3 regions of the Yersinia alsatica genome follow, and region 2 is predicted to be linked to each of the others. Evidence: predicted binding sites of a transcription regulator. Region 2 holds the regulator's gene; each other region holds the start of a gene.

Region 1 (4,293 bases), 580 kb from region 2:
AATCACATCAGAATCTTGCGCGCTTAATGCGATATCGGGTGTCAGACCGGCATTCTTGAAAGCATTATCTACACGAGAACGCCCGGTAATACCTTGGCGATAGGTAATTAATGGCAAGTGGCTTAAGGTTTCCAGTGTGATATTGCTCTCTTGAGTGAGCGGATGATTCTCTGGCACCACAATTGCGTGATGCCAGCGATAATAAGGGAATGCAGCCACAGATTCGTCACTCATCAAGACTTCAGTGGCGATACCAATATCAGCTTCGCCGGATTGCAGCATCGCGGCAATCTCTTGTGGATTCCCCTGACTAATAACCAGTTTGACCTGCGGATACAGCAGGCGAAATTCTTTAATTACGCGTGGCAAACTGTAGCGTGCTTGAGTATGAGTGGTCGCGATATGTAACTGGCCGCTATCATTGTTACTGAATACATCAGCCAAACGTCGAATTTGGTTGGCATCATTTAGCATCCGTTCTGCCACCGTCAGTAACTCTTTACCCGGCTCGGTCATTCCTAGCAAGCGCTTACCGCGTCTGATAAATATCTCAATACCTAACTCTTCTTCCAGCTCGCGAATATGCCGACTGACACCTGATTGTGAGGTAAATAATGTGTTGGCGACTTCAGTCAGGTTGTAATTGCAACGAGCCGATTCCCGAATAATTTTAAGCTGCTGGAAATTCACACTAAGCCCCTTTCGTTTTATTCTGATTGATACATAGATTTACGAGGGATAGTGACGACAAACAAATACAAAAAAACCGTTGCTTATGTTTTTTTGTACTAAGTAAAGCTGAGGGTGGATGTTGGACAGCGCGTTTTAATTGAAAAAGTGAAAATAATATTATTTATCAGGGCAATAGATTCTCACCGAGTATTTTGATAATTGGCAAAATTCAAGACAATAAATAGAATTCGCTATATTCAATTACTTTTTAATATATATCCAATAGATTTCGAACTATGGGAAGGCGGCAAAGGAGATGCCTTGATAAGCTTACATTGCTAACTGATTCGGGTGAGCAAGAGTGGCAATCCCCTGTAGCTGGCAAAATGCCGGAATAGCACTTTGCCGTTAGACGCCATTTTATGCCGATGATAAAATTGTCCGATTAAATTCACCTGCACAGACTTTATCTCCTTCATATTCATGCCAGGGAGTGAGTTGATATTGATGTTATTCAGCCTCTCATGCCGAGAGAGGCTGTTCGGGAGTTATTCATGCCACTGGCTATTATTGCGCTGACCATTGCTACATTTGGCATTGGTACCAGCGAGTTTGTCATTATGGGGTTATTACCGGAAGTCGCTCATGATCTGGGGGTGAGTATCCCTAAAACCGGAATGTTGGTTTCTGTTTATGCCATGGGGGTTGTCATTGGTGCCCCTCTTCTGGCTATCGCGACCGCGCGCATCCCTCGCAAATCCACACTCTTGGGCTTAATCGTTCTATTTATTATTGGCAATGTTCTGTGTGCTTTGGCTGAAACTTATAACCTATTAATGGCCGCGCGTATTATTGCCGCATTGTGCCATGGCACATTCTTTGGGTTGGCATCAGTGGTCGCAACTGATTTAGTGCCACCCAATCGCCGGGCGCGAGCAATTGCATTAGTCTTTATGGGGGTTACGCTGGCTAACGTGCTGGGTGTCCCTTTAGGAACCGCTATTGGGCAAGCTTTTGGCTGGCGAGCGGCATTTTGGGGTGTCAGCGCCATCGGTATTGTCGCCATCGTCGCCGTCATTGCCTGGTTACCCAGCCATATTCCGATGAAAAGAATCAGTCCGAAATTGGAATTCAAAACACTCATGCAGAAGAAAGTGCAAACCGCCTTGCTGCTATCTGTGTTAACCAATACCAGTTTATTTACTGTTTTCACCTATATTGCCCCGTTACTACGCGAAGTGACTCGAGTTTCTGAGCATGGTGTCACGGTAGTCCTGCTGATCCTCGGGGTTGGGTTATCCATCGGCAGTGTTTTGGGCGGCCGTCTAGGTGATAAAAATCTAGTCGGCTCAATGACCCGTTTGATTACCATCTTGATAGGTATTTTGCTGGCGCTGCATTACACCATTGGCTTCTATTTACCGGCAATACTGACCTTATTTATCTGGAGTATCGTGGCTTTCGCTTTATGCCCAATGCTACAGCTCTTGGTAGTTGATCAAGCCCGTGACGCCCCGAATCTGGCGTCCACCTTTAACCAGAGCGCCTTCAATTTGGGCAATGCTTTAGGGGCTTGGCTCGGTGGCACCTTGCTGGCATTTGGCCTGCACTTACAGCAACTTCCGCTCGCGGCAATGGCCGTCATGGTTGTTGCACTGGTCACCATGTTGCGGCTAAGAATGCATTTTCGGCGCACAGCCATGGTGCAACCCATCAGCTAAATCCCTCTTTGATACCTGTTGATTCTGTCCCCACTGCGGTGGGGCATGAAGCCTTTTCGTTTCCCTGACACTCTTTTCATGCAAATAATTATCATTAACATTGGTTAATGGTATAATTTCGCCCACTAAAAGCCACAGCCCTTGCTGGCTGATGCCGCAGAATAAAACACCATAAGATAAGAAGGACAAACTGTGACTACAGAATCAACTGCAGCAAAACCCAGATATCGCCCAACTCCGCCGCGCCTGATACAGGTAAAAAAGGTTGTCGACATTTCACCTCATTTGCGCCGAATTACTTTTCATAGCCCAACACTGGAGAATTACCCGGCAGATTGCGCTGGCGCTCATCTAAAAGTTTTCCTGCCGCTGGCACACCAAACCCAGCCAGAATTGCCGGTGCTGAGTGACAAAGGCCCGGTATGGCCTGCAGCCGATGTTCGCCCGATTGTTCGTACCTATTCGGTGCGCGCAGTCCGCCCTGAACAGGGTGAAATCGATATTGAATTTGCCCTCCATGATCACCCTGGCCCGGCGGTGAGTTTTGCCCGCAATGCCAAAATCGGTGATTGGATGGGGATTACTAATCCAGGCGGCCCTGAAACCATGTTGCCCGCAGCGGCCTACAGTTATTTGGTAGGTGACCCCTCGTCACTGCCGGCTATTGCGGCATTATTGGAAACATTACCTGCCGACGCGCAAGGCCATGCCATTATTCGTGTAGATACCCCAGAAGATGTGCTCAACCTGATTAAACCTGCCGGTGTTGAACTGAGCTGGGTCATCGGTAGCACCGATAAAACGGATGATGTTATCAGCCAATTCTGTGCACTAGAGTTGCCAATGGCAGAAGCTACATTCTGGCTGGCGGGAGAAGATAGATTGGTAGTGGCACTGCGCCGTTATCTACGTCGTGAAAAAAGCTGTGAACGCCAACAACTTTATGCTGTTCCCTACTGGCGTGAAGGGCTGAATGAAGAAGATTATCATCACAAACGCCATGAAGTGATGGACAATATCGACGACTAAGCTACATTAATCTCTATGAAATCAATGGACATCACTCTGTAATGTCCATTTTGACATCTGTTTTTTTACCTTTCCCCGTTAAAACCTTGTAAATTTCCTGCGACAATTCCCTGTTATTTGTTAGTCTTAAAGCTACTTAGCCTGCAATATGGCACTTAATTATCGTTAAATGGCTCTAATGCCTGTTTAATGCAGTAAAGTTATTAGGAGTGTGCTCGAAATGAAGTCGCAAAATGATCCTGGCCGATCTAAATCCCGCCATCACGAATACTCCCTTATCCTGCCTATTATTGCGCTGGTTATTCTTAATATCTGGGGTGATACCAGCAATTTTGCTGCCGTGATCATTATTAACCTGATTGCACTGGTCGGTATTCTGAGCAGTGCATTTAGTGTGGTGCGTCATGCTGACGTATTGGCACACCGGTTGGGTGAACCCTATGGCTCGTTGATCCTCAGTCTGTCAGTTGTCGTGCTTGAGGTTAGTTTGATCTCAGCGATGATGGCGACCGGCGATGCTGCACCGGCACTGATGCGCGATACTCTCTATTCCATCATCATGATTGTGATTGGCGGATTGGTTGGGGTGTCTTTATTACTTGGTGGCCGCAAATTTGCTACCCAACACGTCAATCTGGTCGGTATCAAACAGTATCTGATGGCTATCTTCCCGTTGGCTATCATTGTGTTAGTGCTGCCAAGCACCCTGCCTGGCGGTAGTTTTAGTGTGACACAATCATTGGTTGTCGCGGCTATTTCAGCGGCGATGTACGGTGTTTTCCTGCTGATCCAAACCAAAACGCACCAAAGTCTGTTTGTTTATGAACATGAAGATGAAGGGGATGACCCAAGTGATCCTCACCACGGTAAA
Region 2 (4,293 bases):
GTTTCGAATACCGTGGTGTTTTCCTCGATGTTGGACGTAACTTCAAAACCAAAGATGCGGTGCTGCGCCTGCTGGATCAGATGGCCGCTTATAAGCTGAACAAATTCCACTTCCACTTGAGTGATGATGAAGGCTGGCGCATTGAGATCCCTGGCTTGCCGGAGCTGACCGATGTGGGGAGCAAACGCTGCCACGATTTGACAGAAAATACCTGCTTATTGCCACAACTGGGTTCTGGTCCGGATAGCAATAATCTGGGTTCCGGCCACTTTACCCGTGATGACTACATTGAAATTCTGAAATACGCTAAAGCTCGCCAAATTGACGTCATTCCTGAAATTGATATGCCAGCCCACGCCCGTGCGGCAGTGGTGTCGATGGAAGCGCGTTACAACAATTTGATGAAGCAGGGCAAAGAGAAAGAAGCTAACGAATTCCGCTTGCTTGACCCGACAGATGACTCCAACACCACCTCGGTGCAGTTCTATGAGCGCAAAAGTTATCTGAACCCGTGTCTGGATTCATCGAAGCGTTTTGTCGATAAAGTGATTGGCGAAATGGCCCAGATGCACAAAGAAGCGGGCATGCCATTAACCACGTGGCATTTTGGTGGTGATGAAGCGAAAAACATTCGTCTGGGAGCCGGTTTCCAAGACAAAAATGGCACCATTGAGCCGGGCAAAGGCATCATTGATAAGAGTGTTGAAGATAAGCCATGGGCTAAGTCTCAGGTATGTCAGGACATGGTCAAGCAAGGCAAAATTCAGGATGTTGAGCATCTCTCCAGCCACTTCGCTATTGAAGTCAGCAAACTGGTTAATGCTCACGGCATCGAAAAAATGCAGGCTTGGCAAGATGGTTTGAAAGACGCTAAGGATTCGAAAGCCTTTGCGACCAAACGGGTTGGCGTTAACTTCTGGGATACCCTCTACTGGGGCGGGGCTGACTCCATCAATGATTGGGCCAATAAAGGTTATGAAGTGGTTGCCTCTAACCCGGATTATGTCTACTTCGATATGCCTTATGAAGTTAATCCGAATGAACGCGGTTACTACTGGGCGACGCGTTTTAGTGATGAAGCCAAAGTCTTCAGTTTTGCCCCAGATAACATGCCGCAAAACGCCGAAACCTCGGTTGACCGTGATGGCAACCATTTCAGTGCGAAGAGTGATAAGCCATGGCCGGGTGTGCACGGGATTTCAGGTCAATCATGGAATGAAACCGTACGTACTGACCAACAGATGGAATACATGATTTTCCCACGGGTATTGCCGCTGGCTGAACGTGCCTGGCACCGCGCATCTTGGGAACAAGATTACAAGGCGGGCCGAGAGTACCAAGGTGGCGAAACACATCTGGTCGATACCGTGGCATTGAACACCGATTGGCAGCGCTTCGCTAATATCATGGGCCAGCGCGAATTGGCAAAACTGGATAAAGCCGGTATTGCATACCGCTTGCCGGTACCGGGGGCTCGTGTGGTCAACGGCGTATTGGAAGCCAATATCTCCTTGCCGGGGCTGATTATCGAGTATTCCACTGATGGCGGTAAGCAGTGGCAGAAGTATGATGTCAAGGTGCAATCTAAAGTCAGCGGTGATGTGTTAATCCGCTCGACTAGCCCAGACGGAAAGCGCAGTAGCCGCGCTGAGCCAGTGAAAGTTTGATGATTGTTGTTAAAGTGCTGTGTCTGATGTTATCTCCTGTTTGCTAGGTTCTTTAGGTAAACAATATTAAGTGAAGTTGAGTTGATGGTTTTTCCCCCGGCAAGTCCGGGTTTTTTTTTGCCCAAAATAGTGCCATAGCACCCTGATAAGGGCAGTGAGATACATTGACGTCGAAACGAGTAAGGGACAAACATGAACGGCGGAGGGGCGAGATATAAATAAGAATGACCACCTGACTCCCGACTGAACAGGAAAGGTGGCCATCTTGCTGATGGATAATGCTATCCAGATAATAGAGTGCCGTTATCTGGATTAAAAACAAACCCTAAGGTTATTCGGTACTTAAAATCTCAGCGCTTAAAGTCTTTATAAAATCAATGCGATAATATCATGCCCAATAAATATCAAAGTGCAGGAAGGTGGCTATCGATAGAATCCCGATGAGCTTACATCAGTAAGTGATTCGGGTGAGTGAGAGCCAGCCAACACACCTGCAGTGTGAAAGATGATGGGCATATTTTATCTTTTATCGTGCGCAGACTCATTTTCACGGCAATCGCCGGTCTCACAGTGGCCGTATAGATACAGACTGTGGTTAGTCAGCTTGATACCATGCTGTTTAGCAATTTCACGTTGAAGAGATTCAATGGATTCATTACTAAACTCAATCACTTTGCCACAATCCAGGCAAATCAGGTGATCGTGATGATGTTGCTGCGTCAGCTCAAAGACTGATTTGCCGCCTTCGAAATTGTGGCGGGTAACAATACCGGCATCATCAAACTGGTTCAGTACACGGTAAACCGTCGCCAAACCAATTTCTTCGCCCATATCAATCAGCTTTTTATAAAGATCTTCCGCACTGACATGGTGGCACTCTGGATTTTGCAACACTTCCAGAATCTTAAGACGGGGCAGTGTTACCTTCAAACCAGCGTTTTTTAAGGCTTTGTTGTTGTCAGTCATGCGGATTCAGTCCTGTTACTATCGATTCAAATTAAGGCTGTTCAGCCTATGACATCCGTGGCGCAATCATTACGATTGCGTCTCATTATAGAACTGCTAGCCCTAAATGAAAACCGTGGTTGTTAACAAAGATATAATTGCACACTTTGTCCGATTAATCATGCAATGTATTGATGAATGGGATTGTTGCATCATTTAAGTATAAGGCCGCTATAGGCAACGTTACAAATTTGTAGCGGTTTATTTTCATTTTGCACGCATCATGCTGCTGATTTGTGGGCTGCTTAACAAAGCTCATTCTGACAACAAATGACACCGCGCATATTTTGCGGTTATTGGCTTTGGCAAAATGGGATTAAAGGGTTGGGGCAGACAAAAAAAGAGTTCAAAGGGGGAGGAGAGTTAACGGAAACGCTCGGCGCTATGCAATATCACCTCAGCGTTTCCGATCTAACAAATTAACCGGTGATCTCGGCCAAATTCAGTTCTTCGCTGATCTGTTTTACCCAAGCTTCAACACGTTCATTCGTCAGTTCTGGCTGCCTATCTTCATCAATGGCTAAACCAATGAAGTGATCATCATCAGCCAAGCCTTTAGAGGCTTCGAAGTGGTAGCCAGCGGTTGGCCAGTGACCGACGATTGCAGCACCGCGAGGTTCGATGATATCGCGCACGGTACCCATCGCATCACAGAAATATTCTGCGTAGTCTTCCTGATCGCCACAACCGAACAAAGCCACTAGCTTGCCGTTAAAATCGATCTCTTCCAATGTTGGGAAGAAATCATCCCAATCACATTGGGCTTCACCGTAATACCAAGTTGGGATACCAAGCAGCAGAATATCGAAGCCTTCTAAATCTTCTTTACTGCTTTTAGCAATGTCGTGAACCTCAGCAACATCTTTGCCCAGTTGCTTTTGGATCATCTTGGCAATGTTTTCGGTATTGCCAGTATCGCTGCCAAAGAAAATGCCTACAGTTGCCATATAACTTAATACCTTTTAAATTCAAATAGTTATGTTAAACACTGAGCGCGTTGCCCAACAATATAACACATGTATAGGGCGACATCATGCCAGAAAACGCCCTCGGGCTCATATCAAGTTTATGTGATATTAAATTTTTGTGAGTCGCTCAATCTTGCAATGTCATTGCCGATAACCTTTGTGTAACCGGAAGGTTGCAATTTGCGGTGCCAGGGGGAAAACCGTCAGATGAGAGTTTGTCGGGAAAGGAGTCGTCGTTAGCTGTATGGAACGTCCTTTATTGCTTTTCGGTCATCAAATAACACCAGAGTCTCTAACGGTAACCATCCGATATATAAGGGGAACGAACATGCAGGTTTTAAAAAATATTACCATCAGGGCAGCATTACTTTGGGTGCTTGGCGCTTTTTGTCTGCTCTGGGGCGGTGTATCGGCTTATACGCTGCTATCACTCAATCAACTGACCCAATCTTCTAACGCCAATGCGGTGTTGGTGGAAAACATGAATTTGGTCAATCAGGGGACGGACCAATATTTTCGTATGGTGACTCGTCTTGCCCGGTCGGTGGATTATCGCCAAAACGGTAATATCGCGGATGCAGATAAAGAACTCAGCTCATCTAACGTCGCGCTGGATAATCTGAAGAAAAAGCTCGCAGAATTTAAAGCTATCG
Region 3 (4,293 bases), 2.2 Mb from region 2:
CAACAGCATGCAAGAAAAGCTGATTGAGCGTTTTGCTGACTTGCGTGATAACCATGGTTTTAGTCTGCTGCATCTAGCCTGCTGTCAGGACAGTGAAGAAGATCGCGGCACCGTGCAATATCTGCAAGATTGCGCACTGGAAGCCGGTCTGCCGACTGAATTCATGTTTATGGAAGAGATCGGCTTAGGAGAAAAAGGGCAATTTACCGACCTGGATAATCAGGTTATCAGTAATTTGTTCAAGCTTTATCCGTGGGAGTTTATGTTCCGCGAAATGTTCTCCACAAAGTTGGAAGATGCCGGCGTACGTTGGCTGGAACCGGCATGGAAGAGCATTATATCCAATAAAGCGTTGCTCCCTTTGCTGTGGGAAATGTTCCCTAATCACCCTAATCTGTTGCCTGCTTATTTTGCTGAAGATGACCATCCTGCGATGGATCATTATGTCACCAAGCCGCTATTCTCGCGGGAAGGTGCCAATATTCAGATAGTAGAAAACGGCAAAGAAGTGGCACGGGTTGATGGGCCATACGGCGAGGAAGGCATGATTGTTCAGCAATTCCATCCATTGCCTAAGTTTGGCGACAGCTATACCTTGATTGGCAGTTGGCTGGTTAACGATCAACCCTGTGGTATTGGTTTGCGTGAAGATCGCGAACTGATCACCCAAGATCTATCGCGTTTTTACCCCCATATCATTTTAGGGTAAAAGCACGCCATTAAAGTAAGGGAAAGCTTCGGCTTTCCCTTAACATTTCTAGCACGTTGCTTTTATTGTTCGGTGACTGGTGGGATTACTGCCCCAATAGCTCAACGTAGCACTCGAGGGGACCGATAGCTAGGCAGCAAGAGAGTGAATCCCGCTGAGCTGACTCAAGTCAGGGATTCGGGTGAAAGAGCGTAGCTAACAACGCTATAACGTCAAGGGCGCAGGGTATTTAGCCGACTTGTACCGACAACATACTCAACGACCCCATCTCAATCCCATCTGTCGGAATAGAAATCGGCTCTTTACCATCCCAGCTCCCCAAAACATATAACAGTGGCAAATAATGCTCGGGTGACGGATTAGATAGCTCAGCCCCTTCATGCTGCATAAAGTTGACCAATGGGTGATTATCACCTTGATAACTCAGGTTATATCGTACAAATTGGTTGAAGGACTCTGCCCATGGATACGGGCTACTTTCCCCTTGCCATCTGACCATACGCAAGTTGTGTACCACGTTACCGCTGGCGACAATCATCACGCCCTGCTCACGTAGCACCGCCAGTTTACGGCCTAATTCATAGTGATATTCTGCCGGTTGCGTGCCATCGATACTCAGTTGCACAACAGGAATATCAGCCTCAGGATACATCTTAATCAATACCCCCCAGCTCCCGTGGTCCAATCCCCATTCGCTGGTGTCGGCTCGCACGGCAATCGGTGCCAGCAATTGCTGAATTTGCGCCGCCAGTGCCGGGGAACCCGGTGCCGGATACTCGGTATCAAACAGTGCCTGTGGGAACCCACCAAAGTCGTGAATAGTCCGCGGTTTCTCCATAGCGGTTACTGCGGTTCCAGGAGTATACCAGTGGGCAGAGATCGCCAAAATCGCCTTAGGGCGTGGTAATGACTCACCCAGCGCACGCCATGCCTGAGTATAACTGTTTTCTTCCAGCACGTTCATCGGGCTACCGTGGCCGAGAAACAGTGCAGGCATACGAGAGGTGTTCATAAAAAATCCTTACTGTTAATAAAAAGGGTGGCGTTAAACCATAAGCAGTAGATTACGCGCTTTTTTTTCATTACACAGCCGGATAACAATGATGAAGATATTCAATAAATTTGAATGGATAAAATAGGAGGGAAAATACGTTGAAGAGGCTTTAGTGATGGAAAATAACCGGGCGGCGACCTATTCAAGAGAATAGTGGCAACCCGGCCTGTAAACCACTTTATCGGCTGGCAATATCAGCAGATATCGCCATCAGAAATCAGCTGGCTTTTTTGGCTTGGGACTGAAGATACTCAGCTAAGTCATCAATTGTCACGACTGGCATATCATGCAATTTGGCGAACTCAATCACTTCTGGCGCATGTGCCATGCTGCCATCATCATTGGTCAGTTCACACAATACACCGGCAGGTTTGAAGCCAGCCAGTGTGGCTAAATCGATGGATGCTTCGGTGTGACCACGGCGAGATAATACGCCACCCGGTTGACCGCGTAATGGGAATACGTGGCCTGGACGATTAAGGTCAGCAGGTTTAGCGTTATCAGCAATTGCAGCACGGATAGTCGTCAGACGGTCAGCAGCAGAAACCCCAGTTGTCACGCCTTTAGCCGCTTCAATTGTCACGGTAAATGCAGTTTGGAACTGGCTGGAGTTATGGGAAACCATCATGGGCAAATCAAGCTGTTGGCGGCGTTCGTCAGTGATACACAGACACACAATGCCACTGCCGTGGCGGATAGTCAGCGCCATTTGCTCAACAGTCATTGCTTCAGCGGCAAAAACCATATCGCCTTCGTTTTCACGACTTTCGTCATCCAACACCATAACACCACGGCCATTACGCAGAGCGTCGATAGCACGTTCTACACGCTCAACAGGCGTGCCAAAATCTGATAAAAGGGTCTGATTCATGGTAAGAAACCTCATTAAAATTATGGATTACCAGAATCAGGGCGGTCTTGAGGAGTAATTGGCCAATTTTTCTATATCAATTTCTCTATATCAATAGAAATAGCCGAAATAACGCAAGCGAGCCATAGGCCCGGCAAATACCGTTACTCTCTCCCATCCGGACTATAACCGTCGGCCCCGGAATTACACCGGGTCTGCTGACCTCTACCCCGCTCTCTTTAACCAGAGAAACAGCGTGAGCGCTCGCGGGCTTTTGCACCACGACACAGGAATGCCGCAACACAATTTACCGCCGGTGGGGACTTGCACCCCGCCCTGAGAATAAGCCCTATGACTATAGCGCTATTGATTCGTTGGAGCAATTACCAAAATGGTGATGTGCGGAGGTTTATACAATTAGCATCAGGCATTACACTAGAGGAGGTAACTACACATCTAATTAGGGAAACACCATGATTGACCCGAAAAAAATTGAACAAATCGCCCGCCAGGTGCATGAGTCTATGCCGAAAGGTATTCGCGAATTCGGGGACGATGTCGAAAAGAAAATCCGGATGGTGCTGCAATCGCAGTTAACCCGCCTGGATTTGGTTAATCGTGAAGAGTTCGACGTGCAAACTCAGGTATTGCTGCGCACCAGAGAAAAGCTGGCTTTGTTGGAACAACGGATGGGCGAGCTGGAAGCCAAATTCAACAGTGCGCCAGTTGCTGTTGATACTCCTCAAGCTGTCGACGACAAAACGGGCGAGTAATATGCCCCGTTATGACTAGGGCGCCCTATGGCGCCCTTTGTTTAGTGCTGTATCACTGATACCCGCGTTCGGGACATTAATATCCATAACAGCGCAAACATCAGTAAGGCGTATAAGCTTTTCCAGCCAATCATGACCAGTAATACACAGCACAGAATACTGCCAATCACTGACATCACTCGCGAGCGCCCACTTAGCAAGCGAATCCCTGCCAACATGCACAACAAATAGATCAGTACGAAAATACCGTTGGCATAAACAATGAGTATATCCAAGGGCAAAGATAGCCAGTAAATCAGCAGCGCGAAGGCCAGACAACTACCGACTACCGCGGTGAGAGCATTCACCGGTGTTTTCCCGGCAGAGAGCTGCGCCAACTTACTTTGCGGGCGAACCTGAGCTTGCGACCACACCATGCGAGCAAAGCTTTGGGTATAAATATTCACACTGGCAAAGCAGGCTAAATAACCAATGATGCAGGCGACCCACAGCGCATGCGCACCAAACAATTGAACCACAATCCCCGGTAATGAAGCTGCAGCGGCTTGTTGCTCGCCATAGGCATGGAAATGCAGCACTGCCACGGTACATCCCCAGTAAACGGCACCAGCAACCAGTAGCCCAACCATTAGGGCACGAGGGAAATCACGTTCAGGATGACGAAATTCTGTTGCCAGATGCGCGAAAGCTTCCAACCCAACAAAGCACCAGAACATCACAGCCAGCGCACTGAACATATTTGGCGGGGAAATATCGTGTAATGCCGGCCAAGGTATCTGTGATGGGTGAATATCCCCCTGCCACCAAATTGCCACCACCAGCGCGATCACCAGCAAGGCAATCAAAGTTTGCACATTGGCACTGGAGCCAGCACTACGGGTTCCCAACAGCCAGATGACCAGCAAAG

What was found. Region 2 encodes Fur, which represses iron uptake genes when iron is present. Its sites were predicted from a motif close to ATAATAATGAGAACNACTATCAA; they were not measured.
Region 1: a site for Fur is predicted at 2,472-2,494, ahead of N0H69_RS15780 (siderophore-interacting protein). Genes of this name have one in related genera too.
Region 3: a site for Fur is predicted at 1,804-1,826, ahead of ygiD (4,5-DOPA-extradiol-dioxygenase). Genes of this name have one in related genera too.

What each region holds. Positions count from the first base shown of each region.
Region 1 is NZ_CP104006.1:3,534,659-3,538,951, forward strand. Features, by position in the region: gene cbl (HTH-type transcriptional regulator Cbl) at 1-690, opposite strand, end outside; gene N0H69_RS15775 (MFS transporter) at 1,227-2,393, shown strand; gene N0H69_RS15780 (siderophore-interacting protein) at 2,586-3,422, shown strand; gene chaA (sodium-potassium/proton antiporter ChaA) at 3,643-4,293, shown strand, end outside.
Region 2 is NZ_CP104006.1:4,113,692-4,117,984, reverse strand. Features, by position in the region: gene N0H69_RS18440 (beta-N-acetylhexosaminidase) at 1-1,667, shown strand, start outside; gene fur (ferric iron uptake transcriptional regulator) at 2,187-2,633, opposite strand; gene fldA (flavodoxin FldA) at 3,092-3,619, opposite strand; gene N0H69_RS18425 (methyl-accepting chemotaxis protein) at 3,969-4,293, shown strand, end outside.
Region 3 is NZ_CP104006.1:1,384,138-1,388,430, reverse strand. Features, by position in the region: gene N0H69_RS06080 (glutathionylspermidine synthase family protein) at 1-709, shown strand, start outside; gene ygiD (4,5-DOPA-extradiol-dioxygenase) at 939-1,721, opposite strand; gene ribB (3,4-dihydroxy-2-butanone-4-phosphate synthase) at 1,981-2,634, opposite strand; FMN riboswitch at 2,776-2,961, opposite strand; gene ubiK (ubiquinone biosynthesis accessory factor UbiK) at 3,087-3,386, shown strand; gene yjeH (L-methionine/branched-chain amino acid transporter) at 3,428-4,293, opposite strand, start outside.